4 regions of the Glutamicibacter sp. NPDC055354 genome follow, and region 1 is predicted to be linked to each of the others. Evidence: riboswitches for the same ligand, from Rfam matches in the RefSeq annotation. Region 1 holds a riboswitch; each other region holds the start of a gene.
What was found. Region 1 has a riboswitch for S-adenosylmethionine ahead of ACWICV_RS10425 (hypothetical protein). Riboswitches for the same ligand answer to the same signal wherever they lie in the genome.

Region 1 (7,756 bases):
GCCAATAAGAACGCCGAAAAGTATCGAAGCCCACCAGCTGATACTGCGCAGTTGATCTTGCGCAGCGGTTGGTTCGCCTGTCCTCACGCCTCTCCCATCACTGATTGTCCCGAGCGCCCGGAACAACGCATCGTTCCTAGAATACGCGGTTCATCTCCCCGCAGACGAACGCGCAGCCGCACTGCGCATGCCGTGCCATGGCAGCAAGTGCCGTGGCTTGGCGTCATGAGAGGATCAGCGTCCAGGTAACCACAGCGACCTCATCAGAATCGTTTTCCCAGCTATGCGGTTCACGCCCGGGGAAGGTGATCGTATCGCCTGCTTCGAGTTCTACGCGCTGATCAGGCAATACCAGGATGAATTTTCCAGCGATCACGTGCAGCACTTCCAGCTCGCAATCCACCGAATACAGTTCCGCTTCACCGGTGCCCTTTGGCGCAATCTCGGCGCGAATCATCTGCACCCGCTTCTCGCTGCGCGGCGTGACCAGCTGCTCCGTGATGCCGTCACCGCCCAGGGAAACACGGGGCGCCTGCTCCAGTCGGACCAGTTTCGTTTCAGGAACCTCGAAGAGGGTACCGACCTCCATGCCCAGCACTTCGCACAACCGCAAAAGAGTGGAAACCGAAGGGCTGGTCAGGTCGCGCTCCACACGCGAGAGGAAACCCTTGGTCAGTCCGGATAGCTCGGCGACCTGGTCAATGGTCATACGCTGGGTCTGGCGCACCCCGCGCAGCCTCGCACCGATATTGATCGCAGCACCGGTTGGTTCAACTGGCAAGGTTTTCATCGTTTGGCTCCTCGACGTTTTCTGCAGCAACAACCGCAACCACTTTGGCTTCAAGGCCTGCGGGGCAAGTTTACCAATGGTAAACACACCGCGCCCTCTACCGCGAGGCTGCAGCGCTCACTAGACTCTGTCCATGGACAGCACCAAGGACAAGCTCTGCGGGTACCTGAACGACGCGCGCGAGAATGCGATCTACAAGGCAGAAGGCCTCGCCGAACACCTGGCACGCACTCCGCTCACCCCCACAGGCACCCATATCCTGGGAGTACTGCACCATTTGGCGATCAATGAATACGAATATTTCGGCACCTGCCTCAAGCGCAGGGCCGATGACCGCTACGTTCGCGAATTCATTGCGCCGCATGATCCCGACGCGGATTTCCTCCCGCCAGCAGATATGGATGCGCAACAGCTGATCGGCCTGTATCGGAAAGCCATCGCCTTCGCCGATGAAGCCATCAGCGACCTGCCCCTGGACTGTCCCGTAGAGGTACCGTGGTGGGGGCCAGCTGGCAAAACCACCTTGGATCACCTGCTCATCCATGCGCTCGCCGAGACCTCCCGGCATGCAGGGCATCTGGATATTATCCGCGAGCAGCTCGATGGCCGTGCTGGCTGGACCGCGCAACTGGATCTGCTGCCCGGCTACACCGCGGGGCAATGGGCCGAACAACGCGAGAAGCTGCAGCAACTGGCCAATGCCTTTGCCCCGGGCAGCTGAGCCGCAGTCATATTACGCATTCGGACTTCACCGCGCCCTGCCACCGGCGGTACCATCGGAAATGTTGCTTCACGAGACGCGGCGCCAAGCTCCGACTGGCCGCGCACCAACCCCAAGTTCATGGGTGGTTCGGATGAGGAAGCGGTCCGCGCATCAACAGGTGCACGGGCAAGAGCTCGCAAGAGAGTTGACGTCCCATGGCATATCCGATTCTGCCCGTCATCGACCGCCAGACCGGCCAAGTGCAGTTCAAGGCCGAAGGCCGCTGGCGCACCCGCTACGTTGCAGATCCGCTCAGGCTTGAACAGCTCATTGCTCGTTGTGCCCGCCGGCCGACCTTCGATCCGGCCACATCTGAATTGCTGCTGGTGGTGCCAGTCGCCGGAGATCCTGCGGGCAAGCGATTTGCTTTTAGTCTTGCCAAATTCCCAAGTGCAGGAGCCCTGACTAAACTGGGTAGTTGATCCGATCCACGGGTTTCATTGGGAAACTCCATGTTCCAGGAGAGTCATCTTCGCGATGTCACAGCACTCAGCAACCGAACCTACCAAAGCGCAGATCCAGCGATGGCGCAAGTATCTCGCTGATGAAGTCGCAGAAGGCTCCATCTACCGGGCCCTCGCGGAAAAGAAAACCGGGCAGGAACGGCAAATCCTGCTGGGCCTGGCAGAGGCGGAAGCACGCCACGAATCCCACTGGCGCGTCCTGCTCGGCGAACATGTCAAGGAAGTCCGCCCGTCGCTGCGCCGCACCATGCTGCGTTTCCTGGCATTGCATTTCGGTTCGGTCTTCGTGCTGGCCATGGCCCAGCGCTCCGAGAGCAGTTCGCCCTACCGCGATGACAAGGACGCCACCGCGCAGATGGCGGCCGACGAACAGGTCCACGAAGAAGTCGTTCGCGCGCTTGCTACAGCAGGCCGTGCGCGCCTTTCGGGCAACTTCCGTGCTGCGGTCTTCGGCGCCAACGACGGGCTGGTTTCCAATCTCGCGTTGATCATGGGCATCGGTGCGACCGGTGTTTCAGCGACCTTCGTGCTGTTCTCCGGCATTGCCGGCTTGCTGGCCGGTGCACTGTCCATGGCAGCTGGCGAATACGTTTCGGTGCGTTCCCAGCGCGAGCTGCTGACAGCTTCACGCCCAACCCAGGTCACGCTGACAGCGGCCCCGAACCTTGATCTGGACGCCAACGAGCTGCTGCTAATCTATAAGGCCCGCGGCATGAGCGATGAAGATGCCGAGCACCGGGCCGCCGAACGCATGGGCCTGTTCACCTGCGATTGCAACCCCGACTTCTCGCTGAACCCAGAGGGTCGCGGCGAAGAACTCGAGAAGGAGCACCAGGAGCTGGGTTCGGCCACCGGTGCGGCGGCCACCTCGTTCTTCCTCTTTGCTTCCGGTGCTGTGGTGCCGATCCTGCCGTATATCCTTGGCCTGTCCGGCATGACCGCGATCATCGTCTCGGTAGTCCTGGTGGGATTGGCCCTGATGATCACCGGCGGGATCGTAGGCCTGCTCTCCGGTGCCTCGCCACTCAAGCGCGGCCTGCGCCAGCTAGCCATCGGCTGGGGCGCAGCGGCCATCACCTACTGCTTGGGCCTGATCTTCGACGTCAGCATCAGCTAGTAGCCCGCTACGTTGCGACTGCCGGTACGGCACTGTCTGTACCGGCATTTTCCATGCCGTGCTCTAGCTGTTCTCCGGCCGCCGGGTACGCCGGCGCAGGGTTTGCATGCTCTGGATGAACTCCATCGCTTCTTCGGCGGTTTCCACCAGAGCAATCTTCTGTTCCATGACACGGTCCTTGGCCAGGGCCTGAAGCAGCGGCCAAGCAGGCAGATCCCTCGTCCAATAGTCCTTGCCGATCAGCACCATCGGCACCACGCGAGCACCGGTAGCGTAGTAGTTTTCGCAGGCATCCTGGAAGATTTCCTGCACCGTGCCAGCGGCCCCGGGCAGAACTACCAGCCCGCCGTTGGACTGCTCCAGCAGAATCGCTTCACGAATGGAATTGGCGAAGAACTTGGCAATCTGGGTGGCAAACAGATTCGGCGGCTCATGGCCGTAGAACCAGGTTGGCACGCCCAGGGACTGCCGCTGGCTCGGGAAACGCTCCTTGACCATCAACGCAGTTCTCGCCCAGCCGGTGCGCTGATGGATCGCATCTGGCACTTCGGCCAGCATCTGCAATGCCGTAGCGACATCTTCTGGTCCGTAATCGGCCAGCCACGCACCGGCATTGGCAGCTTCCATTGCGCCGGGGCCTCCACCGGTGGCGACCGCGTAGCCGGCCCGGGTAATCATGCGCCCAAGCTCCAAAGCTTGCGCATACTGCGCAGTGCCCCGGCTCATCGCATGCCCGCCCATCACCCCGATAATCGGGGTTTCCTTGAACGTGCCCTCGTACACTGCCGAGACCAGCGCCTGGCCAATGTGGTGATCATGCAGGGTTCTTGCCAGCGCATTGCTATCGCTATCGGAATTCACCGCTGCATGCTGCTGGGAGTACGCGTAGATCTTCGCATCAGGCACATGCTCGTAGGTCTGCGTCCGGATCCCCGAGTACAACTCATGCGGCGAATACAAGCCGCGAGCCACCGTCTCGAAGGGAAGCTCCTCCCCCGAGCTCATGCACAGCCCGCCAGTGGCTTGCACGATCTGCGCTCCTTGCGCGGAATACTGGCAATCGATGAATAGCGCTTCGGAAAGATCCAAGGATTCCAGCACGGTATCCCGTTCGCGCAGATCAACACGGTGCACTCGCCAGCCTTTTCCGCGTGCGCGGTGGGAAGCCAGCGCTTCGGCTGCGAGACGGTCGAATTCAACGAGCGTCGTTATGTTCACTGCGCGTGCTGGAAGGTAGGGCCACACTTGGGACATGCGTCAACGCTACGTCATAGATAGTGATTATTCACAGAAAGGCCCTTCAACTTTCGCGAAGGCCCGGAACGTGAAACGATGAGAGGATGATTGAATCTGTTCCACCAACCATTGATGCCCGCCACTTATTGGCTTTTCTGGGCAACGTTCCTTTCTTCTATGGAAAGAACCTGGCTGCAGAAGCAAATTCCGTGGTTGACGTGGAATTCGACGAAAGCACCCACCAGATCGAAGGCACCGTCACCGATTCTGGCGAAGAATATTCTCCGATGATCCAGGTCCTCATGGACGGTGGAGAGTGGAAGATCGAATCGTGCGAGTGCACCTGCGACGCACCCGGAATCTGCTCGCACATCGCGGCACTGGCTATTGTCTCCAACAAGATCGCTTCCCAGCCACGCGCCGTGCCTGCCCGGGAAGAGAAGCCGAACACAGTTTGGTCGCAGCAAATCGATTCATGGTTTGAAGAGTCCGAGCCGGGCCCGGCCGATGGCCTGCTTGGTTCGCAGCACGATCCGGTAGTGCCGATGGCGCTTCAGTTCCTGCTCTTCGATTCGAAGGACGCCACCCAGCAGCAACAGTGGATGCCGACCGGAACCATCCCGCACCCGACCCGCAATAAGCGCTTCCGCTTGGGAGTGCGCCCAATGGTACGCAACACCGAAGGCCGTTGGGTTCGTGGCCAGCTTCGCTGGACCACCCTGGGCTTCAAGACCTACGGCTGGAACCTGCTGCGGGCGCAGCACCACTGGTTTACCCGCTTTGCCTCCATGGCGCGCAGCGACAGCCAGCTGCAGTTCAAGGTGGATGAGGACTGGCTGTTCCTGGACGAGTACGCTTCCGATCTGCTCTGGCCGCTGCTTGACCAAGCTGATGAGCTGGGAATTCCGCTGATCACGACCCGATCCGAGCAGCGCGTGCGCATCGTTGCTCCAGCAAGCTTCAGCATGCAGGCCTCCCTGGATGAGCAACGACTGCAATTGGACGGTGTCCTGCACATTGCAAACCAGGATCTCATTCTCGATCCGGAAGCACCAAGCGGTGTCATCGCCGAGCATGGTTTCTATGCCCAGTTGGCTCAGCCTGATGAAATTTGGCTCGCGCCAAGTGTTGAGCCGATTCCTGACGCGCACCGCCGCTGGTATGTTGACCGCCGTCCGGTCACCGTGCCTAGGCCGGAGATCAACGATTTCTTTGAATCCTCCTACCCGCGTTTGGCCCGCCGTTTCGAGCTGCGTAGCGTTAACGACGAGCTGGAATTGCCTGCTTTGAAACCGCCCTATGTGCAGGCGACCGTGGTCTACAAGCGCGAATTCAACGAGAATAACGAACCGAACGACACCGCCGCGCTGGACTTCCAGATCCTCTACCCGGGGATCCCTGGCGACCAGGAAGTGTATGACCTTGAGGCCGAGGAACTGCTTCAGGCCGCAGTGCATGAAGTTTTCCTGGTCCATGAAGAAAGCGGCAATCCCAACTTGTCGCCGAAGTTCTACGCCCGCGATGACACCATCGATTTCGTCACCGAGCTCCTCCCCGCGCTGGAACGCATTCCTGAAGTCAAGCTGGTTGAGAAGGGTACCCGGCCGAAATTCCGTCAGCTGCGTGAACTTCCTCAGCTGAAGATCAATGCCGTGAATCATGAACGGACCGACTGGCTGGACCTTGGCTTGCTGATCACCGTGGGCAACCACGAGGTTCCTTTCTCGCAGATCGTCGAGGCCATGAGCAATGGCCAGATGAAGCTGCGCCTGCCGGATAACACTTGGTTCTCGTTGAACCACCCCATGTTCGCCAAGCTCAAGGCGCTCGTTGACGAGGCGCAGGCAATGAATGACAAGCCGAAGGAGGGAGACCTGAAGCTTACGGTCTTCCAAATCTCATTGTTCGAAGAACTTGATGAGATGGCTGAAGGCATTGACGGCGCGGACTTGTTTATCGCACGCATGCGTTCACTGCTCAAGGTCGCTGAAGCCCACCACGCGCAGGTGCCGAACACGCTGAACGCCCAATTGCGCCCTTACCAGGTTGAAGGGTTCCACTGGCTCTCTCGCCTGTATGAAGGCGGATTCGGCGGAATCCTCGCCGATGACATGGGCTTGGGCAAGACCTTGCAAACGATTGCCCTGATTCTCCATGCCCACAAGCTCTGGGCCGATCCGCAGGCATGTGCTCAGCTGCCCGCAACCCAGCGCACCCGTCTGCCGTTCTTGGTCGTCGCCCCGAGCTCGGTGGTTTCCAACTGGGAAATGGAAATCAACAAGTTCGCCCCATCCCTGCGGGTAGTCAGCGTCGAGGGCACCTTGCCTTCGCCACGGCAGCTGAGCGAACTGGCCGAGAATTACGATGTCATTCTCACGACCTATACCCTGTTGCGTCTGAACGACGAGATTTACGAGGCGCAGCGCTTTGCCGGCTTGATCCTCGATGAGGCGCAGTTCGTGAAGAACAAATCCACCAAGGCCCATCGCACCGCGGTGAACCTGCAGACCAATTTCAAATTGGCCGTCACTGGTACCCCGATGGAAAACAACCTTTCCGAGCTCGGTGCTTTGCTGTCGCTGGTTGCTCCGGCATTGTTCCTGAACACAACACGCTTTAATCGCCAATTCGCCCGCCCTATCGAAGTGCTGGGCGACAAGGACACCCTTGCATTGCTGCAGCGTCGCATCAAGCCATTCATGCTGCGCCGCACCAAGGAATCCGTGGTGCTGGATCTTCCGGCCAAGCAGGAGCAACAGCTTCTGGTGCGCCTTTCCGAAGAACACCAGCATGTCTACGACACCCATCTGAACCGCGAACGCCAGAAAATCTTGCACCTGGTTGAAGATCTGGATCGCAACCGCTTCACCATTTTCCAGTCGCTGACCCACCTGCGCATGCTGGCTCTGGAACCTTCATTGGTGGATCCAGCGCTGTCGGACGTACCCGGTTCAAAGCTGGAAGCACTCTTCGACCAGCTCGATGATGTGGTGGGCGAAGGCCACCGTGCGCTGATCTTCAGCCAGTTCACCTCGTATCTGAAGGTGCTGGCCGACAAGCTGACCGAGCGTGGCGTGAAGTTCGTTTACCTGGACGGCAATACCCGCAACCGCGCCAAGGTCATCGAGCAGTTCAAGGAAGGCGAAGCTCCGCTGTTCTTGATCTCCTTGAAGGCCGGCGGATTCGGCTTGAACCTGACCGAAGCGGACTACTGCTTCTTGCTGGATCCATGGTGGAACCCAGCCGTGGAAGCCCAGGCTATCGACCGTACGCACCGCATCGGCCAGACGCGACAGGTGATGGTGTACCGAATGATTTCGCAGGGCACCATCGAAGAGAAGGTTGTGGCGCTGCAGGAAAGCAAACGCAAGCTGATCTCGACAGTG
Region 2 (7,756 bases), on a different contig from region 1:
GCGTGGCGAAGGCAAGATCATCAACATCTGCTCGGTGCAAACCGACTTGGCCCGCCCCACCATCTCCGCCTATAGTGCGGCCAAGGGAGGCCTGCGCAATCTCACCCGCGCCATGACCGCCGAATGGGCTGGTTCGGGACTGCAAATCAACGGCATCGCACCGGGCTACATCCACACCGAGATGACGCAGAATCTGGTGGATGACGAGAAATTCAACTCCTGGATTCTGGGCCGCACCCCGGCTGCCCGTTGGGGAACTGTCGAGGATCTGGCCGGACCAGCAGTCTGGTTGGCCTCGGATGGATCGAACTACGTGAACGGGCAGACCATTTTCATCGACGGAGGCATGAGCGTTGTCGTCTAATTCCCTCGCCACCAGCACGTTGGCCGTCGTGGCCCATGCAGCCGGTGATTTGCGTATTGAACAAATCGAGCTGGCAGCGCCGCGAGCAGATGAAGCACGCGTTGCCATCGCTTACGGCGGTATTTGCGGATCAGACTTGCATTACTGGAGCCACGGCGCCGCCGGGGAATCGATCCTCAAGGCTCCAATGGTTCTCGGGCATGAAATCGTTGGGACCGTCATGCAGGCCGCCGCTGACGGCAGCGGGCCGGCAGCCGGAACCAAAGTCGCCGTGCACCCGGCAACACCAGGCGAGACCGGGGAACCCTACCCGGCCGACCGCCCGAATCTTTCCCCGGGGTGCACCTATCTGGGCTCGGCCGCCCGCTACCCGCACACCGAGGGCGCATTCGCCCGCGAAGTGAACCTGCCATCACGCATGCTGCGTGAACTACCCGTTGGCCTGTCACTGCGTGATGCCGCACTGGCAGAACCGGCTGCGGTTGCTTGGCATGCGGTGTCGCGCGCCGGTGAAGTCGCCGGCAAGAAGGTGCTGGTTATTGGTGCTGGGCCGATCGGAGCTCTCGCTGTAGCAGTGCTCCAGCGTGCCGGAGCCAAAGAAATCATCGCAGTGGACATGCACGAGAAGCCGTTGGAAATCGCCGGGAAACTCGGTGCCACCTCCACCTTGCGAGCCGATGACCAGGAAGCTCTTGCCCAGGTGGGCGCGGACGTGGTGATCGAGGCCAGCGGCAACTTCTGCGGGTTGGCCTCCGCAGTGCGCGGTGCCGTGCGCGGCGGTCGAGTGGTCATGGTCGGGTTGCTGCCCTCAGGAGAACAGCCGGCGCTTATTTCGCTGGCTATTACCCGCGAGCTGGAACTGGTTGGTTCCTTCCGCTTCAACGACGAAATCGACCAGGTGCTTGCTGCCCTGGCCGACGGGTCGCTGCAGGTTTCCGAGGCGGTAACCCACGAGTTCCCGGTGGCCGATTCGCTTGAAGCCTTTGAAACGGCGAAGGATTCGGGGCGCTCGGGCAAGGTCTTGCTGAACTTCCTGGGGGAATAAACAAGCGTAAAAAATCCCACGGTTCCGCTTCTGGATCATTTGGAACCGGAGCCGTGGGCACTGTTCAAGCCGGGTCATAGCCTAGTACTGGGTTTTACCCGCGAACCATCAATGACGCCGCGGCAGCACGAGCCGAAGAAAACCCGTCTGAGCTGGATGGCCGTCCCGTCTCTGGCCAATGTATTCTCGCTTGCCAGCATATGACTCGCGAACGGGCAAGATTCGAAGAAGGTTCCGAAACTGTCCAAAACGGTTCTGAGCGCGATTCTGATGCGCGTTCCGGGGATAAGCCAAGGCATCCAAAGTTCTTTGATAGAGGTCTTCTTCGGGACTAGTCCCCGGCCGCATCCGAAATCATCACCACTGGAACTAGTGGGTTTTGGGCGGTTGGCTTCGTGCCGATCTCGCTGCCGCATGGGAGCGTCTTGGAGATGGCTCGGCTGATGCAGCGCTCGCGGTAAACCCGTCAGAGTACTGCGCAGCCGGTTGGCTGTAACCGCAAAATAGTTCGGTCGTCGGGCAGAATACTAGCTTGATATACGGATTCAAGTTCAGCTCAAGGCTTGAGGCCATATTCCCGGCAGGTCACAGCCGAACTCCTGCCTGCCCAGCAGCACAAAAACAGTTCGGGTCTCATGCTCTGGTCAGGGAAGAAAGTGCTCACAGTCTAGGCCGTCTTATTTCACGGTCCGCCGAGCGCTAGAGACATAGGGCGTTGTGGCATATCCCTTTTTGGAGGCTCGAACTTTCAACGAGATCTTGGTTTTGCGATCCTTGGGGGTGAGCGTATAGCTCGATTTGGTGGCACCCTTGATCTTGTTGCCATTGCGCAACCACTGGTAGCTGAGCTTGCTGCCTGCCGTCCACCCGCTGGTTTGGGCCGACAAGGTTCGTCCGGCCTTAAGAGTTCCTGAGGTCTTTACCTTGCCCTTAGTCAACGTGCCATAACCAATACGCTTGGAGTCGCTGGTGATCGAAGTATTCTTGAAACCGGGTTTGCTAGCCGATACCTTGACACTGACCTTTGTTGACCGATCCGCTGGAATTAGCCGGTAGGTGCTCTGGGTAGCGGATTTGATCTTCTGACCATTACGCAACCACTGGTACTTCAGCTTGGAGCCCTGGGTTCCTCCGGAGTGGATGGATTTCAGGGTCTTGCCCACCTTTGGTGTTCCGGTAACCTTGATGTCGCCTTTGGCAAGAGTACCCGCGGCAACAGACTTACCGGCGCTGGTGGCAACCAGTGAGGTGTAGCCTTCACGAGTGGCAGAAACTTTCACCGACAACTTGGCGGCTCGATCGGCGACGGTAGCCGTGTACGTTGATTTAGTGGCCTTGAAAATGACCCTTCCGTTGCGCAGCCACTGGTAGCTTAGCTTGGTGCCGTCGTATCGACCGGTGACATTCGCCTTGAGTCTCTTTCCAACCTTCGCCGTTCCGCCCAGCTCAACCCTGATCTTCGGCAACGCTGCCTTGCGCACCAGCACTGGAGCCGAAACAGCGGAGAAAGTCGGGGTGGCATTGGGCCAAAAAGCAGTGGTCCGGACCGAGATCTTCGCACCAACATCAGCCGGTGTGAGCTTGAGATTCGGGAATACGGCCATCGGAATGGCCGTTCCGTTTCGGAACCATTGGAACTGGAAGTCTTGCGGGCTACCAGACCACGTGCCGGTGTTGACAGTGAGTTCACTGTCGGTCACTGTGCTGCCAACGATCACGGGCGGTCCAGTTTGCCATGTTCCGGGGCCAATAACTGCGCTCGTCTCGGGGGTACTAAGTGCTTGATAGCCGTCGGGAAGTTCATAGTTCAATACTGCCCGGAGCGGGACGCCTTCGCCCCCAGGGAAGGGGCTGAAGGATGCATCAACGATGTTCAGCTCGGCAACGGAATGCACCTGAACCTCGGACCAGGGCAACTCGAAGGGTAGCTCGGGATTAGGCGTAAATATTGCCTGCGTCCGTGTTCCAACGGCCGGCGGTGCACTGAACGTCACTGACCCCAGATCGACGATTTGATTTTGAATGTAGCCGCTGAAGCTGCGGCGGGTGAGTTGTTTGCCGTCAGGCCAGGTTGCCGTAGCTAGAAGCTCGAGGTTGCCGCCACCCCACTGGGGAAGCACCGCAATAGTTTTCGTTGTGCCCACGAGCTGTGGAGCCGAATCGCTGTCAAGATTCCACTGAAATTGGAGGCTAGCTCCGGGGGCCGAGATTGATGCAGCCAGATTCTGGCCTACGGTCCGGTCTCCGGTAATAATGGGCTCGTTATCGATGGGATGCCGCGGGTCGTCAACTTGGAATGTTGGAGCCGCTACGTCAGTGTAATTTCCTCGCGCGTCGGGAACCACCATCGAGCTTGAATTGTCATAGTGACCGTACGGGGCGTTGTCCAAGATCCTAAACTGGAGCTGGTAGCTGGTAACGCCATTAGCGTCGGTGCTCAGGCTTCCCGGAATGATGTTGCCGCCGTGAAGTTTTTCGCTGGTCACTTCAGACCATAATGGCAAAGTCTGTGGCGACCAGTTTATGTATTCCGATTCTGAGAGGGGATTCTCGTCGGTGAATCGTACCGTATACGTTCCGGTTTCACCCGGCATTAGTACCGGTTTGTCGATGGTGACGTCGATAATTTCTGGTGGCTGAGAGTCGTCGATGTCCGTTGTGACGGCACCGGCCGCAGCAGGGGGCAACGCAAGTACTGCCGCAAGTGCCGCCGACATGATGGTTCTACCAGCAATTTGCATCAGTGATTCCTCTGCGCTTATACCCAAGATGAGGTAATGATGATAGCGAATTCTACCCATCAATGCACAATGAGTCGAGAGGCTGAACTACTAGTCAGAGGCGGGCTTTCCAATCTGAACATATTGCCTGTCCAGGGGATATCACTGATCGCGCAAATTATGTTTAGGCGGCGGGAAACACCGTGCCGTCAGACGCGTATCGCCACCGGCGTCATGGTGAGCGGTGGCGATACGCCTCTATAAAATTAGTTTGAACCTGCGATGCTCACAGCGGTATTGACCGGTACCGGATTGGCGAAGAGGTCCAGCACCGGGCAATGGGCATCCACTGCCTGGCGCAGTTCTTCATAGCGTTCGGCCGATTCCGGGCCGGTGATCTGGATGTCCAGATCCACCGACGAGAATCCCGGGCGGATGGACTTGTCAATGCCGAACAGGCCACGGACATCTAGGTGGCCATTGGCCACAATCTTTACCTCGTCCACCTGGATGCCGAGGTTCTGCGCGTACAAGCGGTAGACCACAACCTGGCAGGAGATGAGCGCTCCGAGCGCGTATTCCACGGGGCTTGCGGCCAGGTCGCTGCCACCCAGGGCAGCTGGCTCGTCGACCTGGAAGGTGTGCTTGCCCGAGACAATGTTGCTGGCTACTGAATCGAAGCCTTCGCCCTCGACGGTGAAAGTCAATTGGGCACTTTGCGGGGCAGCCGAAATTCGTTCGCCCCAGCCCTTGCCTGCTTCCTGCAGGCGCTGTGCGCGGTCTTCGGATACGGTTGGGGCAGATGCTGCATTAGTCATGGGGAATTGATCCCCTTTCTGGCGCAAGGGGCGCCATCGCTTACGCATCTTGGCTGTCAAGATGCGTCGAATCTTCACCTGGGGCACCCCGCACAATGACGCAGGAGGGTTGCCGTCCATTCAGCCAGGGCTCAAAGAGTGGAACTCGTGATTCAGTGATTAATTTCTATCGGTTGCAGGGCCCGCGGGTAAAGGGCAGAAGTAACTTTTCGTCACCGGGCATCTTGCTTTCCGGCTCGCTAAGATGGAATCTAGCTCTCGGGCGCCCACTGCACGAACAATGAACGGCGAGTATGGAATTCCAGCTGACACTTTCTGCGGCCCAGACCTTGGTGACCGAATCCGAATACAACCTGGGCCAGTTCCTGTGTGATTCCGGAAAAGTGCAGATCGCCAACCGGGTAATGCAACCGGGATCTACCCGCATCTCCGGTGTGGTGCTGCGCGAATCGGTGATGGCCCAATTGGAAATCACCGAGGGCAATATCAGCTTCACCAGCTTCTGCGGGAAGCATCCGGGGGTTCAGTCCTGTGAAGATGTCGCCGCCTTGCTCATCGAGGTCACCACCGAAGAAGACCAGGGCTTCTTCGTCTCCGACTCCGGGGTGGATCCCCACGCATGGAAACGCAATAGCAAGCCGCAGTGGGAACGTACCCTTGACCGTCTGCTTCCAGTCATTTCCGATGAGCCGCTGGCTGTCGAAGAACCGCTGGGATTGATCCTGAAAGTGGTCAGCGAACCCCGTTATGGCGGCGAGGACGCGCTGACCTTGCAGGCACGCCCGGCCCGCCAGGGAACCAAGAGCCCCTGGATCCAAACCGGGATCAGCTGGCGCAATGTTGCTTTTGATGCGCGGTTCTCCAAGAAGCAGCGTCGTGCGGTCGTTGAACTGGACCGGTTGCGTGAACACGTTGAACAAGATACTTATCGCCATTCGTGGGATCCCAAGGAGTGGATCTCCTTGATGGATCTTCCAGGCCAGGACCTGCTGGATGCGTTCGAAGCCCTGCGTGAAGCTGGAGTGCAGATCGTCAACGGTGGTTCTACGGCCAAGGCCCCGGTGGAGTTCAGCGAGCAACCAGCCATGGCACACGTGGATGTGCGTCGCGGTGAACATGGCCTGAGCATGGAAGGGAAGCTGCGCGGGCCGAGCGAAGAGCACGTCTACCTCTTGCCCATAGGCACGCCGCCGACCTTGTTGACTTACGCGTCCAGCCCCTTGCCGAAGGCCAGGGAAATCGGTTTGGCCCGGTTCGCTGAACCGGTCACGAAGGAACTGGCCACATTTATTGAATCCGGTGCGCAATCCATCCCGCAGGAAGGCGTTGAGCTTTTCGAGCGCCAGCACCTGGATCGATTGCGCCTGATGGCACCGTTGAAGAGCGAGGATGACAGCTACAGCATCCCTGTTCCAGCACGCCCCAGCCTCAAGCTGTCCCTGGAGAGCATCCGAACTCCGCTGACCGTGAGCTATTCCTGGGAGTACGCCTCCGCGGGCCCCCGCCAGTATGCCGTGGAAAAGGAAATTGCTGCTTCGGTGCAGGACAAGCTCGGCGCGCAGGCTTCCTTGGGGCAACTGACCTCTTCAGGAATCTTCCCGCCGAAGGAATTCAGCACCTCCGAATCCATCGATTTCTTGGTCTACGCATTGCCGCTCTTGGCAGAGCATCCTGATGTGGTCGTTGAAGAGCAGAACAGGCTGCCGAAGTACCGGATCAGCCACGCGCCGGCCGCTGTCAGTGTCGAAGCCGGCGAAAGCACGGGGGACTGGTTCGACTTGTCTGTGGAAGTGCTCCTGGACGAGACCAAGGTCCCGTTCCCACTGCTGCTGGAGGCCTTGACCAAGCAAGATGAGTATCTCGTCCTCGATGACCTTACGGTGATCCCGATTGATGGTGCAGATTTCACGCAGCTGCGCCAGCTGATATCAGAGGCCGGGGAGCTGGGCACGGTGCAGGGCGATACGATCCGCATCCATAAGTTGAGCATCGACTGGTGGCAAGAACTGGTGGATCTGGGCATTATCGAAGCCCAGCACAACCAGTGGCTGCAGACCATGAAGGCGCTGCAAAGCGGTGAAGAAATGCAGCCGGTCCAGCTAGCGGAAACGTTCAACGCTGAACTGCGCCCGTATCAGGGCCACGGCCTATCCTGGCTCAACTTCTTGCGTACCCATGATCTCGGTGGCGTCCTTGCCGACGATATGGGTCTGGGCAAGACCGTCCAGCTGCTGGCTTGCCTTGAACAAGCGCGCGTCGAGGATCCTGCACAGAAATTCCTGGTGCTGGCTCCTACCTCGGTGGTGGGTAACTGGATCAATGAGGCGCAGCGATTTGCGCCGCAGATGAGCGTCACCGGCATTACTTCAACAGCTAGAAAGAGCGGCCAAAGCATGGCTGCGCAGATCGGTGATGCCCAGCTGGTAGTTACCAGCTACACGATCTTCCGCCTGGCCTATGAGGATTTCGAAGCAGCCGGCTTCAACGTCATGATCATGGACGAGGCCCAGCAGCTGAAGAACCATGCCTCCAAAGGCTATAAGCAGGCCCGGCAGCTGCCAGTGCCGTGCAAATTCGTGGTCACTGGCACACCCATGGAAAACAACCTGATGGAACTGTGGGCGTTGGTCTCACTGGCTGCACCGGGCCTGTTGGGCGGTGCGAAGTCCTTCAAGGACAACTACCAGAAACCAATTGCCGACGGAGACCAGGAGCGCTTGGAGCGCCTGAAGAGCCGTCTGCGTCCGTTCGTGCTGCGCCGTACCAAGGAACAGGTCGTTCCAGAGCTGCCGGCGAAGACCGAACAGGT
Region 3 (7,756 bases), on a different contig from region 1:
CGCTCCAGCGTGGTGTTTGGCCAGGACAGCGGCTCTTCCAGGGTGGTGGAGATGACGGTGGCGGGCTTGTCGTGCAGGGCCACACCCCACGCGTCTTCAACCTCGGGATTCGCCTCGATTTCTGCCCAGAAGCGGCTGAAGAGACGGAAGGTGTTGGCTCCGAAAACCATGCGGCAAGCCGGAGTGTAGAGCGCGAGGCGGTGGGCTAACAGCTCTGGCCCCTGTTTTCCCCAGTAGCCGCCCCAATCGCCGGCGGCGCTGCCGAAGCCATCGAGGCTGCTGAACACATCGAAGGTATAGGTCGCACTCATGGCGAATCTCCTGGAGCTTGAGCGTTAGATGCCACCTACCGTACGCCCGTGCTCGCGGTGTGAAAACCAGCTAGGCCGGATTCTCAGGCAAATCCATATTCTGGATATGCAACTGGCCGCTTCGTCCTTCTGAGGATGCGGTGTTTCACGTGCTCGGTATGGTGCCTCTCGCAGGACTCGCAAGTTCGCTTAGAGTGCATCTAGGGTCCCTGCTCCGAGTAGTCTTGACACATACCAAGATACTTGGAATCCGAAAATATCGAGGAGACCTCTATGGTCCTTGAACGAGGGTGACTCCGAGCGCTAATAGTTGCACGGCCAGTACGCCAAGAGCTACGGATATGAGCCCCCATCCATAGCTTTTCTTCGCTGTGGCGATAATGCCACCAGCTAAGCCAAATGCGCTAGGTAGGAAAAACATCCACAACGGCTTTGCCTCCCCTGAGCCGTTCCAATCAACTAGGGCCAGGGCCGATGCAAGCGCCAGTCCCATCATCACCCAAGTCCATAGGGGACATTTGCCGATGAGTTTCTTGGAGGAGACGTTCATTTGCGCAACTTCTTTCTTTGCTTGAGAGGACTACTTCAGTGGATTGCAGAAACATTATGTGAAGTAGAAGCTCACTGAACTGGACCGCCAACAGCCCAAGGGTATCCCTGCCGCTGCCTTCACTATTTGCAAACCCAGCGCACTAGTAGCTGGTTTGGCACATGGAGTCTTGGCTTGCGCTGAGCTGAATTGATTTAACAACTTGCCCATTTCCAGAGCATGAGAATCCGTGCCGTCGGCACGGGCCTTCTTCATGTCGAAGTAGACCTGCCCATGTCGAGTTGCCGTGCAAGCCACGTAGTCGAATCCCATCCGGCATGAGGGTCTTATTTCTCAGGCAAATCCACATTCTGGGTGCGCAACTGGCCGCGGGATAGCTGCTTGCCGGTGGATTCATCGGTGATGATGACCTCCCAGAGCTGCTGGGTGCGCCCTTGGAATAGCGCGGTGGCGATCACCTGGACCCGTGCTCCGGTGGAAGGGCGCAGGAAGTCGGTGGCGTTGTGCACGCCGACTGCGAATTGCCCGCGTTCGGCCACCGCGTAGCTGGCGCCCACCGATCCTGCGCTCTCGATGATCGAGGTGTACACGCCGCCATGGACTACGCCCCAGGGGGTGTGGTGGTTCTCGTCCAACTGCGCGTGGCCGCGTACTTCAGTGGCTGTGATTTCATCGAATTCCAGTCCGATGCTTTCGCTGAAAAGGCTGGACTTGTTGGGAATCCGTGGTGCTGAGTTATCCAATTGGTGATCCTCGGGCTAGTTCGGTGTGCTGGCTTCTAGCGCCTGGGCGCGCAGGACATTCTTCTGCACCTTACCAGTGGAGGTGCGCGGCAGATCCTGCGGGAAGACGATGGTGCGCGGCACCTTGAAACCGGCCAGCTTTTCGCGGGCGAATTCAATCAGCGTTTGCGCGTCCAGGGAGGATCCGCTGGCGCGGATGACATATGCCACCGGACGCTCGCCCCATTTCTCGTCCGCTATGCCGATGACGGCCAGGTCCAGCACCTCGGGGTGCGAGGCCAGCGCCTGCTCCACCTCGATGGTGGAGATGTTCTCGCCGCCGGAAATGATGATGTCCTTGGCCCGGTCGCGCACCTGGATGTAGCCATCCGGGTGCATGACACCCAGATCGCCGGTGTGGAACCAGCCGCCATGGAAAGCTTGGGTAGTGGCCGCTTCATCGCGGTAGTAGCCGATCATGACGTTATTGCCGCGCAGCACGATTTCGCCCATGGTCTGTCCATCCGCCGGGACATCGTTCATGTTCTCGTCAACAATGCGTGCGGACTCGGCGGTAATCATGCCAACGCCTTGGCGGGCGAGCTTCGCGGCCCGGTCCGGGCCATCGAGGGCATCCCACTCATCCTGGTACTCGCACACCGTGTACGGTCCGTATACCTCGGTGAGGCCATATACATGGACTACCTCGATGCCCAGCTTCTGCAGCTTGGAGATGATTGCCGGGGACGGGGGAGCTCCTGCGGTGGTGATGCGCAGTGGCGCATCGAGCTGGTGGGCGCGGGTGGAGTCGGCGATGATGGAGCAGACGGTCGGAGCGCCGCACAAGTGGGTGGTTCCAAGATTCTCGATGGCATCCCAAACGGAATCTTCGCGCACGCCGCGCAGACACAGGTGGGTTCCTCCCGCCGCGGTGACGGCCCATGGAGTGCACCAGCCGTTGCAGTGGAACATCGGCAGGGTCCACAAGTAGCGGGTCTTGGCGGTGAAGCCCTGGTGGTGCGCTTCGCCCAACGAGTTCAGGTAGCTGCCGCGGTGCGAGTAGAGCACACCCTTCGGCTTGCCGGTGGTGCCCGACGTGTAATTGAGAGTGATCGGAGCCCGCTCATCGGCGATGGCGTAGGGAAGTCTTTCATCCGAGGCTTGTGCGATTAGCTCGTCCAAGGTGGCGTCCACGGGCACGTCCGGACGTTCTCCGGCGTACTGGTCATCGGTGATCTCGATGAGCGCCTCCAGCGTTGGGTTCTCGCGGCGCAGGGTCTTCGTGTTCTCCAACAGCTCTGTGTCGGCAAGCATCAGCTTGGCAGCAGAATGATCAATGATGTATTGCAGCTCGTGGGCCGAAAGTCGGGTGTTCAGGGCAACGAGGACTGCGCCTGACAGCGGTACGGCGTAATGCGCCATGAGCATTTCGGGAGTATTCGGTGCCAGCACGGCCACGCGGTCGCCCGGCTCAATGCGAGCCTTCAGCGCCTGGGCAAAGCGGTGCACCCGTGCTTCGAAATCTTCATAGGAGAAGCTGCGAGTTCCATGGATGACGGCGGTCTTCTTCGGATAGGCCTCGGCTGTGCGTTCCAAGAAACGCAGTGGGGTCAATTCTGAATGGTTTGCCTGAATCTCTACCATGGTGTGGCTATTCCTCAATCGTCATCGATGGTTACGGAGAACAATAAGCAGGAGTGTGACTCAATGCACTCCATGACCAATAGTGGCATGAACCTCAGCGTCATGCCGGGAAACCAAGTTTCATTACGGTGGGCGGTAGGGAATTCGCGCCAGGGCCCCGAGCCCAGGGGAGACGTTAGTGTTCTGCCGAATCAAGAGCGGCGGAAGCCTGCTGCGATCATGGGGCCGAGGCGTTCAAGAAGCGCGGCGTATGGCGAATAAAAGACTGCCCAAGGACTTCTGGCGGGGCCTTGGATCGAATATTGCGTCGAATATTGCGATTTGCGAAGTGAAATGTTTGACGGCTGTTCGTCATGAGCCATATCGTTTTAAACAGAATCAAGAGCATCAGCTATAAGCCCTGGCTTGCTGATCGGCAACCCTCTCAACGGTAGTGGGGTGCTCCAGGTGAGGATTCGGTTCCACACAAAATGTGCTGGAACAAGTACCGCACACGGCGCGGAACTTCAGCCCAAGCGGCTTCGAGTAACGAGAAGCCAATGCTTGCAGGCTACTGCGCGGTGGGCAAGACCCAAAGGAATCGAGCCATGTCATTGAATCTTGAACTTGACCCGTTGACCCTGCGCAAGGTTTTCGCTCAGCATCCATCAGGGGTAGCCGCCCTCTGTGCAGAACTGGATGGCGTGAAGACGGGAATTGTCGCTTCATCGTTTACCGTGGGAGTTTCCCTCGAACCTGCACTGGTGATGTTCGCCGTGCAGAAGTCCTCGAACACTTGGCCAAAGCTGCGCGAAGCTGGCCGCATTGGCGTCTCAGTGCTGAGCGAACGCAATGATGGTGTCTGCGCTCAGATTGCCTCGAAAAATGGCGACCGGTTCCGCGGAATCGATACCTATTCCTCGGATCAGGGCGCGCTCTTCGTCAACGACTCAACGTTGTGGCTGGAGACTTCGATCTACAACGAGGTCGAAGCGGGGGATCACTGGGTAGTCCTGATGGAAGTCCACGGGCACCGCACCTCCGAGCACTCGCCACAGATCTTCCATGATTCGCGGTTCCATTCGCTGCCGATTCCTGAGCTCGTATAAGCGCTTCGCATCTTCCAAAGCTCCGGCCAGATCAAATCATCGATCTGGCCGGAGCTTTTTGAATTCCGGTTAGGCGGGTTGAGCCGTTCCCCGCAGCCCTCGACACCGGCAATGCCCGTTCTCTCTCGCCACCCTGAAGACGTGGCAAGATGGCTGGCAATCTCATGGCCTGCCATCTTGGGCCAGCTGCCCCAGGCATTTGGCGATGACCTCGTCATCAAAGTATCTGTCGCGAGAAACCTTGAACTCGCCATATCCGCCACCCGCCTGGGCTGTCGAACAGAACCGCGCAGGTAGCTCATGGATCCTCGCTGCACGCTGGACCAGAGTGGCAGCGAATTGCCGGCAACCCTCGGATGGGGTTTCCGAGCCATGCAAAGGCTGCGCATCACAAATGAAACCGGCGCTTTATGGGGTCTTCACTGGCGCGCGTCGCGGACGCGAAGTGGCGAGAGTGCGCCGGCAGCCCAGTCGCTGATCCAGGTTCGCCCGCCGAGTCGTTGCACACATTAAGTTATCCACCGCCCCCGAACGCAGAAACCCTGGCCGATTGTGGACTACTGGAAGATCCGGCCTTGCTGGCGAATTTAATCCACGGTGACTTAGGGTTTTGTAAATTCACCAGTATCCACAAGGTTATCCACAAAACTGTGGACAAGACATGGGCAAATGTGTGCAAAGGGTGAAAAACCCTGGGAACTGGGCGATTAAGGGTGTTGATAGCCTTGGGCCGGTTGGCGTGAGCTTCAATGAATTAAGTTTCTGTCCACAGGTGTGCGAATACAAACAACCAAGTCAACAGATACTAATGATACGTAGAGTGGGGTAATCCACAGAGTTCTCCCCAGACTGTGAACAGGGAACTCCACAGGTAGAGGAGTGTTATCCACATATTCTGTGGATAATGAGGTTTACGCCTGTTAATAACAGCCCTAGTGTTGGGTTCGGGAGAGAAATATCCACAGGCGCCTGACATCCAAATGTCCGTATCGACTGACACGATGAAGCGTTGCCATGAGGCAAGGATAATTTTTCCCAGCGGGTCAATAGGGGATGGAAGTGTCTGCAATGAGTGCTGAGCCGGTTTACGAAGGACGAGATTCCGACGCAGGGCGCAAGCCGCCACAGGATATCGAGGCCGAGATGTCGGTCCTCGGTGGCATGATGCTCTCCAAGGACGCCATTGCTGACGTCGTTGAATCCATTCGCGGCACCGACTTCTACCGTCCCTCCCACGAATCAATTTACGAGGCGATTGTCGACCTCTACGGTCGTGGCGAACCAGCCGATGCGGTCACCGTAGCCGACTTGCTGACCAAGCGCGGCGAGATCTCGCGCATTGGTGGCGCCGCCTACCTTCACAATCTCATCCAGCAGGTTCCAACTGCAGCCAACGCCGGGTACTACGCAGAAATCGTGCGCGAACGCGCCGTGCTGCGCCGATTGGTTGACGCCGGAACGCGTATTGTCCAGATGGGCTACTCTCCAGATGGTGAAGTTGATGCGATCGTCAACGAAGCCCAGGCAGAGGTCTACAAGGTGGCCGAGAACCGCAGCAGTGAAGACTACGTGCGCCTTTCGGACATCATCGAAGACACCGTTGATGAAATCGAGAACGCGGCCAACGCGGGCGATGGCATTACCGGTGTGCCCACCGGATTCTATGAATTCGACGAGCTGACCCAGGGCCTGAAGGGCGGCCAGATGATCATCATCGCCGCCCGTCCTGCGGTGGGCAAGTCAACCTTCGCGCTGGACTTCGCCCGTTCTGCTGCCATCAAGCACAATATGGCCACCGTGTTCTTCTCCTTGGAAATGGGCCGCAATGAAATTGCGATGCGCCTGCTCTCGGCCGAAGCATCCATCCAGCTCCAGGATCTGCGCAAGGGCTCGGTGGAAGACGCACAGTGGACCAAGATCGCCACGACCATGGGCCGGCTGAACGAAGCCCCGTTGTTCATTGATGATTCGCCGAACATGTCCATGATGGAAATCCGTGCCAAGTGCCGTCGCCTCAAGCAGCGCAATGAGCTGCGCATGATCATCCTGGACTACCTGCAGCTGATGAGCTCGGGCAAGCGTGTGGAATCGCGCCAGCAGGAAGTTTCCGAGTTCTCGCGTAACCTCAAGCTGCTCGCCAAGGAACTCGACGTTCCGTTGATTGCGCTGTCGCAGCTGAACCGTGGTTCCGAGCAGCGTACCGACAAGAAGCCAATGGTTTCGGACCTGCGCGAATCGGGCTCGATTGAGCAGGACGCCGACATGGTGATTTTGCTGCACCGTGATGACGTCTACGACAAGGAAAACCGTCCGGGCGAAGCTGACGTGATTATCGCGAAGCACCGTGCCGGTCCGACCAAGACCATCACCGTGGCCTTCCAGGGCCACTACTCGCGCTTCAATAACATGTCCACCGAGGGTTAGTCCCAGTCAGAACTCATATGGCACCTACTAAGCCAGCGAATTGCTGGCTATAGTGGGTGCCATGTTCGCTTCGATGCAGGCTTTGCTGTGGGGCACTGTGGCCGGCTCGGCCCTGCTGCTGGGATCTGGCGCGGCCTGGTGGCTGAAGATCCCCAAGGTCTGGGTCAGCGCCATCATGGCCTTCGGTGCCGGGGTCCTGGTCAGCGCACTGGCCTTCGAGCTGGTGCTCGAAGCCTATGAAACCGGCGGCCTCGTTGCGACGCTGGGCGGCGTGATCGTGGGCGCTGCCTTGTATTTCGGCGCGAACCGGCTGCTGGCCTGGAGAACCTCAAAGCGGCAGGCGCAGCGCGCAGGAGAGCAGGAGTCATCGGGAACCGCGCTCGCGGTCGGTGCACTCATCGACGGCATTCCCGAGTCCGTGGCCCTTGGACTTTCCGTGGTCGCCACCGCGAGCATTAATCCGGCGATGCTCATCGCCATATTCATCTCCAATGTCCCCGAGGGGCTGGCGAGTACCGCACAGATGAAAGCGTCCGGGCGCAAGGGGTCCTCGATCGTTTTGCTCTGGGGATCGATAGCCATTTCCTGCGGCATCGCTGCCTTCCTCGGAGCGCTGCTGCTGGAATCCATGCCCGGTGAAGTGCTGGCCTTCGCCACCGCGGTCGCTGCCGGAGGCATCTTGACGATGATCGCCGACACCATGATTCCGGAAGCCTACAAGGTGGAGCACGACTACACCGGGTTGCTGGTGACCTCGGGCTTCCTGGCGGCCTTCAGCCTGCACGTGATCGGCGGCTAGGGGAAACCTGAGATCATGGATGCATGCCCCTGAACCGCAGCAGCCAATCAGCCGAGCGCGCCGAGTCCACGATCTATGCTCCGCAGTATCTTGCCACCACCCTTGGCATGTTCGTGCTCGTCTTCCTGGTCGCCTTCGAATCCATGGCCGTGACCACTGTGACAAGTGTGCGAGTGAGATTCGTATGGAGCTTCAAGGACGTGCCCAATGCTTCTCGA
Region 4 (7,756 bases), on a different contig from region 1:
CGACCAAGAAGGAAATGTTCCACCACAGGTTCTTCAGCAGCAGGGTGGCTGCGTGTGCCGCAGTGAAGGAGTGCATCGCGGTTTGGTACAACCGGAAGCGCCCGTATACGGCAAATGGCGGAGTTAGCCCCAGGCGGTTCTGGACTCATATCAGGAAAGGGATCCTCTAGCTTTGACGGCTTGAGGAAATGTACAAAAAGATCAAAGTTCGTGTCCCAAAAACTTGACCAGCTCAGGCGCAATGCTATTGCGAGATGCTGGAATGTTCTCGGGCCAGGGGAATTGAGTTTTCATATAGCAGTGCGGGCGGGATTTTTCTTCTTTCGTTCGCGCTCGTAGCGAATCAAAATCGATTCTCTCTGCCTGTTTTAGGGTTTGGGTCGTTTGGCCTTGCGTTGCAGTGCTGTGGTTTGCAGATTTTTCGATCTGTGATTGAACGCGTCGGGCACTTCGGGGCCACACCCACGGCATGCCGTGGGCCAATTGCGTCGACCATGGTTCGGCAGAGGTCTTGTTCTTCCTTCGGAATGCTCCGTGCAAAAGTTCAGCGTCGTTGACCAAACCGGCCATTTCCGGGGAATTGCCGCAGAAAAATGGGTGCATGCAACGCAATGTTGCATGCACCCATTTCCTGGAATCTTGGACTCCCTAGGCAAGTACCTGGCGCTTGGAGGAAATGACGCCGGTATTGAATCCAGCCAGGCGCAGGCCGCCGTGGAAGCGGGCGTGCTCGATCTTCACGCAGCGGTCCATGACCACATTCATGCCCGCGGCCTCGGCGCGCCGGGCCACTTCCTCGTGCCAGGATCCCAGCTGCAGCCACAGGGTCTTCGCGCCTACGGCCAGGGCCTCGTCCAACACGGTAGGCAGGTCATCGTGCTTGCGGAAAACCTCCACCAGATCCGGGGTCTCCGGCAGATCGGCCAGCGACTTGTACACCGGCTGGCCCAGGATCTCATCGATTACCGGGTTGATGAAATACACCTTGTACTTGGAGGAGGAGAGCAGGTAGGTAGCCACAAAATAGCTGGCGCGCGATGGCTTGTTCGAGGCGCCGACAATGGCGATGGACTTGGTGTCACGCAGGATCTCCAGGCGCTGTGCGGCTCCCGGGCCTTCCCAAGCGGTATCAACGGCAGTCATTAGATTGCTCCCTTCGAAGCGGTTGGCAATGCGCAGGCGGAACCGTCGTAGGCCGGTGCCTCGAACCCTGCGGCGGAACCGGCAATCGCTTCCTGCGAAGCGGCCAGCGCCTGGTCCAGATCCCAGAGGATGTCCTCGACATCTTCCAGTCCTACCGACAGGCGGATCAAATCTTCTGGCACGCCAGCGGAGACCAGCTGCTCGGCGCTCAGTTGCTGGTGGGTGGTGGAGGCCGGGTGCAGCACCAGGGTGCGGGCATCGCCGATGTTGGCCAGGTGGCTGGCCAACTGCAGGGCTTCGATGAACTTCGAGCCGGCTTCGCGCCCGCCCTTCACCCCGAAGCTGAAGACCGAGCCGACGCCCATGGGCAGCAGCTCCTTGGCCTGCGCGTGCTGCGGGTGGGATTCCAGGCCGGCATAGTTCACGTAGGTCACGCGCTCATCGGCCTGCAACCAGGCAGCGACCTGCTTCGCGTTGGACAGGTGGTTGTCCATGCGCTGCGGCAAGGTCTCCAGGCCCTGCAGCAGCTGGAATGCGGACTGGGCCGGCAGAGCCGGTCCGAAGTCGCGCAGCTGCTCGCTGCGCAGCTTGGTCAGGAAGCCGTACTCGCCGAAGTTGTCCCACCAGGAGACGTTGCCGTAGCTGGCAACCGGTTCGGTCATGGTGGGGAACTTGCCATTGCCCCAGTTGAACTTGCCCGACTCGATGACCACGCCGCCCAGGGTGGTGCCGTGCCCGCCGATGAACTTGGTGGCCGAGTGGATCACGATATCCGCGCCGTGCTCGATAGGGCGCAGGATGTACGGGGGAGTGAGCGTCGAATCGACTACCAGCGGGAGATCGTGGCGGTGCGCCACCTCGGCCAGGCCCTTCAGGTCAGCGATGTCGCCGGACGGGTTGGCCACCACCTCGGTGTAGACGGCCTTGGTGTTTTCCTGGATCGCCGCTTCGAAGTCGGCGGGATCATTGGAGTCGATGAAAGTGGTGTTGATGCCGAAGCGGCGCAGCGAGACATCGAGCTGGGTGATGGTGCCGCCATAGAGCTTCGAGGAAGCCACAATGTGGTCGCCTGCCTGGGCCAAGGCCGCGAAGGTGACGAATTCCGCGGCCATGCCCGAGCCGGTGGCTACCGCTCCGATGCCGCCTTCCAGCGAAGCCATGCGCTCTTCGAAAGCCGCTACGGTCGGGTTGCCGATACGCGAGTAGATGTTGCCGTACTTCTGCAGGGCAAAGAGGTTGGCCGCATCGTCAGCGTCCTTGAAGACGAACGAAGTGGTCTGGTAAATCGGCACTGCGCGTGAGCCATGCTCGGCATCGGGGGTGCCTCCGGCATGCAATGCTCGGGTGCGGAATCCAAACTTGTGATCTGCCATGGTGGCTTACGACTCCTTGTCGATTGGGGTTTCGCGGGCACCGCAGGGCGGGCCGCGATCGAGGCAGGAATCCCGGAATCAATGTCGCTTCCTGCTGTGGTCCAACGGGTAGGCGGCTGCATCGTTTCTGGCGGTAGCACCGTAACCACCGGATGTGGCAGGTTGCTGCGGCGTCATCGAACCAGATCTCTCAGCCGCTCGGGATGGTGTAATAATCTTCGCAACATGACCGTTCGTGACCCAACTATGAGTCGTAACGTTGCGTATTGGAGCTGTTATCGGAGATTCTTCGATACCTATTACCCCGGTTAGGCTGGAGTCATGGATACTTCGCTGGCACTGGTGCGACACGGGCAGACCGATTGGAACCTTGCAGGGCGCCTGCAGGGGCGTACCGATATCCCGTTGAACGATACCGGGCGCGAACAAGCTCGCGAGGTCGGGCGCCAGCTCATCGGCCAGAACTGGTCGCTGGTACTTGCTTCGCCCTTGGAACGTGCCCGGGAAACTGCCGCGCTGATTGCCCAGCAGATCGAGGCCGAGACGGGGAACGCTGTTCCGGAACTCATTGAACGCGGCTTCGGCCCGCTGGAAGGCCGGATCATGGCCGAGGTCAGCGAAGCGGAATCGGCTGCTGCCAAGGACCTGCGTGAGCCGCGTGCCCAGATCTTGAGCCGTGCGGTGCCAGCGCTGCTGGACTTGGCCAGCAGGCATGCCGGGCGCAAGGTCATGATTGTCAGCCATGGGGCCACCATGCGCACCATCCGTGACGCATTGGCCGGAACCACGGATCCCCAAGGCGTGGAAAATGGCGAAATGCTCCACTTGGACTTGATCCGCCTTGAGCAGATCGCCAGCGAATTGGATCTGATGGCATTCTAGGAATCCATGGGGTCTCTGCGTGAAGGAAATTTTTTTCATTCACGCCTCACAAAATGGTCTCCTCGTACGTTTACATGGTGAGAAGCCATGAAGGCGCAAAATGCCAGGAGATCCATGCAAGCACCGTTCGAGCGGATAGTCCAGGACTATGGACTGAACGTCCTGCGCGTTTGCCGTGCCCTGCTTGATGAGCATCGCGCGCAAGACGCCTGGTCCGAAACGTTCCTTGCCGCGCTCAAGGCGTACCCGCAATTGCCTGAAGACGCCAATGTCCTGGCATGGCTAGTGCGTATTGCCCGGAACAAAGCCATTGACGAGTTGCGCAGGAACAAGCCGGAAATCCTCATCGGCCAAGACGTGGACAGCCTGGCCCCATCGGCCCAACGGCCGGATCTGCAGTTGGAGAACCTGCAGCTGTGGCATGAGGTGAACCAGCTTCCTGGCAAGCAGCGGCAGGTGGTGGCCTACCGCTATCTGGGCGGAATGAGCTACGCGCAAATTGCCGGAATCCTTTCCGGCACCGAAGCTGCCGCCCGGCATTCGGGCGCCGATGGGATCAAGAATCTGCGGGCCCGGATGGATGACCAAGAACTATGGAGGGAGCAGCCATGAACGGAATAAATTATCGGCAGCAGGCTACGGCCGCTGAAGCGCAAATCCTCGACTCGCTGCAGGGCCGGCTCGTTGAGCGGGCCCGTGCACGGGAACTTGTTGATGTTGCCTATCGCGTGGTCGATAGCCCCGTGGGGGCCTTGCTGCTGGCCAGCACCGATGCCGGGCTGGTCCGGGTCGCTTTTGAATCCGAAGGCCATGACCGGATTCTGGAGGTGCTCTCGGAAAGGCTCAGCCCGCGGATCCTGCGCGACAAGTCGAGCCTGGATGGTGCCGCCCGGCAACTGGAGGAGTATTTCGCGGGCCAGCGGCATGGCTTCGATCTTCCGGTGGACTTGCAGCTCTCCACCGAGTTCCGCCGCCAGGTGCAGCTGGAACTGGGTCATATCGATTACGGGCATACCCTGAGCTACGCCCAGCTGGCGCAGCAGATCGGCAAGCCGAAGGCGGTGCGGGCCGTCGGTTCAGCCTGCGCCACCAACCCGATTCCCATCGTGCTGCCCTGCCATCGGGTGCTGCGCACCGATGGTTCATTGGGCGGCTACCTGGGAGGCTTGGAAGCCAAGTCCGAGCTGCTGAAGCTGGAGAACCCGGACTTCGCCAGCGGCGCCGCGACGCTGTTCTGACGGGCAGCTCCCGCATGAAACAAGTGCTGGGCTGCTGCCTCCCTTGCGGGAAGCAGCAGCCCAGCACTAATTGCTACGGGCTCGCGGCCCAGCAGCTGCTACTTGCTGCGCAGTTCGAAGCGATCTGCGTCCATGAGCTTGGCCCAAGCGGAGGCGAAGTCATTGACGAACTTCTCCTTGGCATCATCCGAAGCGTAAACCTCGGCCAGTGCACGCAGCTCGGAGTTGGCACCGAACACCAGATCCACGCGGCTGCCGGTCCAGCGGCCATCGGTGGTGGTGTAGGTCTGCTCGTCAGCGGATGGGGTCCATTCCAACCCCAGCTCCAGCAGGTTCGCGAAGAAGTCGTTGGTCAACGCGCCTGGGGTGTCGGTGAAGACGCCCAAGTTGGAGCCGTCCCAGTTATTGCCGATGACGCGCAGTCCACCGAGCAGTACGGTCGCTTCCGGTGCCGAGAGGCCCAGCAGATTCGCGCGGTCGATCAGCAAGTACTCGCTAGGCAGCTTGACGAAGCCCGAGTCGTAGTTGCGGAATCCGTCGGAAACTGGTTCCAGCCATGCGAACTGGTCAACGTCGGTTTGCTCCTGGGTTGCGTCTACGCGGCCCGGGGTGAATGGAACCTCGACCTGCTGGCCAGCTGCCAGGGCTGCCTGCTCGACTCCGACGTTGCCGGCTAGGACAACGACGTCCGCGAAGGAAGCCTTGATCCCGGAAGTGGCGTTGAAGTTGTCAACAATCTCTTCCAGCTTGGCAATTACCGGTTTGAGCTGCTCAGGCTGGTTCACGCTCCAGGAGACCTGTGGTTCCAGGCGGATGCGGCCGCCGTTAACGCCGCCGCGCTTATCCGAGGTGCGGAAGGTCGAAGCGGCCTTCCAAGCCGTGGATACCAGCTGCTGGACGGTCAGTCCCGAATCGTTGATCAGGGCTTTAAGTGCGGCAACTTCAGTTGCACCCAAGGTGGTCTGCGGAGCTGCTGGCAGTGGATCCTGCCAGAGCAGGTCCTCAGCAGGAACCTCTGGGCCGAAGTAGCGGGACTTCGGGCCCATGTCGCGGTGGGTCAGCTTGAACCATGCGCGGGCGAAGGCGTCTGCGAACTGGTCTGGGTTCTCCTTGAAGTTCTTGGAGATCGGGCCGTAGACCGGGTCGAAGCGCAGGGCCAGGTCGCTGGTAAGCATGCGTGGCTCGCGGTGTTCCAAGGTCTCGAATGCAGGCTGGACCAAGCCGGCTCCGCCATTGTTGACCGGGCGCCACTGCTTGGCGCCTGCTGGGGATTCGAACAGTTCCCATTCGTAGGCGAAGAGGATGTGGAAGAACTCGTTGTCCCAGCGGGTTGGGTGGTAGGTCCAGGTGACTTCAAGACCCGAGGACACGGTGTCCGCGCCCTTGCCGGTGCCGTGGCCGTTCTTCCAGCCCAATCCCTGCATTTCAAGCGGAGCTGCTTCTGGATCCGGGCCGATCTTGTCATCGGCATGCGCGCCGTGGGTCTTGCCGAAGGTGTGGCCACCGGCGATCAGCGCGACGGTCTCCTCGTCGTTCATGCCCATGCGGCGGAAGGTTTCGCGGATGTCTACGGCCGAGGCCAGCGGATCCGGATTTCCGTCAGGACCCTCAGGATTCACGTAGATCAGGCCCATCTGCACTGCTGCCAGAGGAGCATCCAGGTCTCGCTTGCCGGTGTAGCGTTCGCTGTCCAGCCAGACCTTTTCCGGGCCCCAGTAGACATCGTCATCTGCTTCCCAAACGTCCTTGCGGCCGCCGGCGAAACCGAAGGTCTCGAAGCCCATGTCTTCCAGAGCCACGTTGCCAGCCAGCAGGATAAGGTCGGCCCAGGAAATCGACTGGCCGTACTTCTTCTTCACTGGCCACAGCAGGCGGCGAGCCTTGTCCAGCGAAACGTTGTCAGGCCACGAGTTCAGCGGAGCGAAGCGCTGCTGGCCTGCGCCGCCGCCGCCGCGGCCGTCGTGCGAGCGGTAGGTGCCTGCGGAGTGCCAAGCCATGCGGATGAAGAACGGGCCGTAGTGGCCGAAGTCTGCTGGCCACCAGTCGTGCGACTGGGTCATGATTTCGGTCAGGTCGGCTTTTACTGCCGACAAGTCGAGGGCATTGAAGGCTTCAATGTAGTCGAAGTTCTCGTCCAGCGGGTTGGAAACCTGCTGGTTCTTGGCCAGAATCCTCAGATTCAGCTTATTCGGCCACCATTCGGTGTTGGCATTGCCCTGGGTAGGGTGAATTCGACCCGCGCCGCCAACTACTGGGCACTGACCTGCAGTCATCTCAGACATGTGCTCTTTCCTTCCGGATTGTTTAGGGTTTATCTGGTTTTATCCATCGCACAGCAGCTGCGCTGATGACGATGGCAAATCTAGGGGTTTACTTAGACAGCAACTATGCGTTCGCAGCCTGGCAATCCGGGCAGGTGCCCCAATAGATCACTTCGGCTTCATCAATGCTGAACCCGTGGTCATTGGAAGCATGCAGGCACGGGGCGCCGCCGACAGCGCAGTCGACGTCCGCCAGCGTTCCGCACTGGCGGCACACCACATGGTGGTGATTGTCGCCAACGCGGGCTTCATAGCGGGCGGTATGGCCCTGTGGCTGTATCTGCCGAATGACACCCAGTTTCGTGAATAGCCTGAGTGAATCGTAGACAGCTTGGTGCGACACATTGGGGTGATCTTCACGGACAGCCGAAATGATGGTTTCGGTATCCGCGTGCGGGTGCGCCGCGACGGCGGAAAGTACCGCAACGCGCGGTTGCGTGACCCGCATCGATGCCGCCTTCAGCACCTGCTCGATCCCTGCCTGTGATGTCATGTACCCAGCATGCCTGCTTATTTTGAATCAGTCAAGATAAGTTCCAGTGTATTTCGCGTTAAAAGTGGGTGGACTCCAGCTGACTGGTTGAATCGATGCTTCATTAGTAAGTATTCCGTATGGTGCATGTTCAAGCGTGATGTGCTTCTGGGGGAGGAAAATTACGAAATCGCAGACATTTCACCCGAAATAAGAAAGCGAATAGTGCGTGGTTTTATCTTGGGAAATATTGCGGTCCAATTGATGATTCCACGGGTTCGGGGAGCGAAAAATCCTGTGGGGCGAGGAAGCTCACATGGATGGCAC

Region 2: another riboswitch for S-adenosylmethionine. It lies ahead of ACWICV_RS08375 (OsmC family protein); the one in region 1 lies ahead of ACWICV_RS10425 (hypothetical protein).
Region 3: another riboswitch for S-adenosylmethionine. It lies ahead of ACWICV_RS14345 (flavin reductase family protein); the one in region 1 lies ahead of ACWICV_RS10425 (hypothetical protein).
Region 4: another riboswitch for S-adenosylmethionine. It lies ahead of ACWICV_RS15460 (O-acetylhomoserine aminocarboxypropyltransferase/cysteine synthase family protein); the one in region 1 lies ahead of ACWICV_RS10425 (hypothetical protein).

The regions. Positions count from the first base shown of each region.
Region 1 covers NZ_JBSHMB010000002.1:39,759-47,514, reverse strand. The annotation lists gene ACWICV_RS10440 (hypothetical protein) at 1-87, opposite strand, end outside; gene ACWICV_RS10435 (helix-turn-helix domain-containing protein) at 224-790, opposite strand; gene ACWICV_RS10430 (DinB family protein) at 924-1,511, shown strand; SAM riboswitch class IV at 1,579-1,692, shown strand; gene ACWICV_RS10425 (hypothetical protein) at 1,709-1,975, shown strand; gene ACWICV_RS10420 (VIT1/CCC1 transporter family protein) at 2,031-3,134, shown strand; gene ACWICV_RS10415 (LOG family protein) at 3,198-4,388, opposite strand; gene ACWICV_RS10410 (SNF2-related protein) at 4,475-7,756, shown strand, end outside.
Region 2 covers NZ_JBSHMB010000001.1:1,794,514-1,802,269, reverse strand. The annotation lists gene ACWICV_RS08390 (SDR family oxidoreductase) at 1-364, shown strand, start outside; gene ACWICV_RS08385 (L-idonate 5-dehydrogenase) at 354-1,409, shown strand; gene ACWICV_RS08380 (hypothetical protein) at 2,087-4,150, opposite strand; gene ACWICV_RS08375 (OsmC family protein) at 4,396-4,947, opposite strand; SAM riboswitch class IV at 4,979-5,100, opposite strand; gene ACWICV_RS08370 (DEAD/DEAH box helicase) at 5,241-7,756, shown strand, end outside.
Region 3 covers NZ_JBSHMB010000003.1:229,142-236,897, reverse strand. The annotation lists gene ACWICV_RS14365 (dihydrofolate reductase family protein) at 1-311, opposite strand, end outside; gene ACWICV_RS14360 (hypothetical protein) at 583-861, opposite strand; gene ACWICV_RS14355 (PaaI family thioesterase) at 1,188-1,604, opposite strand; gene ACWICV_RS14350 (long-chain-fatty-acid--CoA ligase) at 1,620-3,227, opposite strand; SAM riboswitch class IV at 3,604-3,720, shown strand; gene ACWICV_RS14345 (flavin reductase family protein) at 3,815-4,315, shown strand; gene dnaB (replicative DNA helicase) at 5,384-6,739, shown strand; gene ACWICV_RS14335 (ZIP family metal transporter) at 6,801-7,538, shown strand.
Region 4 covers NZ_JBSHMB010000004.1:80,764-88,519, forward strand. The annotation lists partial or broken gene ACWICV_RS15445 (IS3 family transposase) at 1-184, shown strand, start outside; gene ACWICV_RS15450 (hypothetical protein) at 202-603, opposite strand; gene ACWICV_RS15455 (CoA-binding protein) at 649-1,143, opposite strand; gene ACWICV_RS15460 (O-acetylhomoserine aminocarboxypropyltransferase/cysteine synthase family protein) at 1,143-2,516, opposite strand; SAM riboswitch class I at 2,632-2,726, opposite strand; gene ACWICV_RS15465 (histidine phosphatase family protein) at 2,838-3,398, shown strand; gene ACWICV_RS15470 (RNA polymerase sigma factor) at 3,513-4,010, shown strand; gene ACWICV_RS15475 (methylated-DNA--[protein]-cysteine S-methyltransferase) at 4,007-4,636, shown strand; gene katG (catalase/peroxidase HPI) at 4,735-6,918, opposite strand; gene ACWICV_RS15485 (Fur family transcriptional regulator) at 7,022-7,450, opposite strand.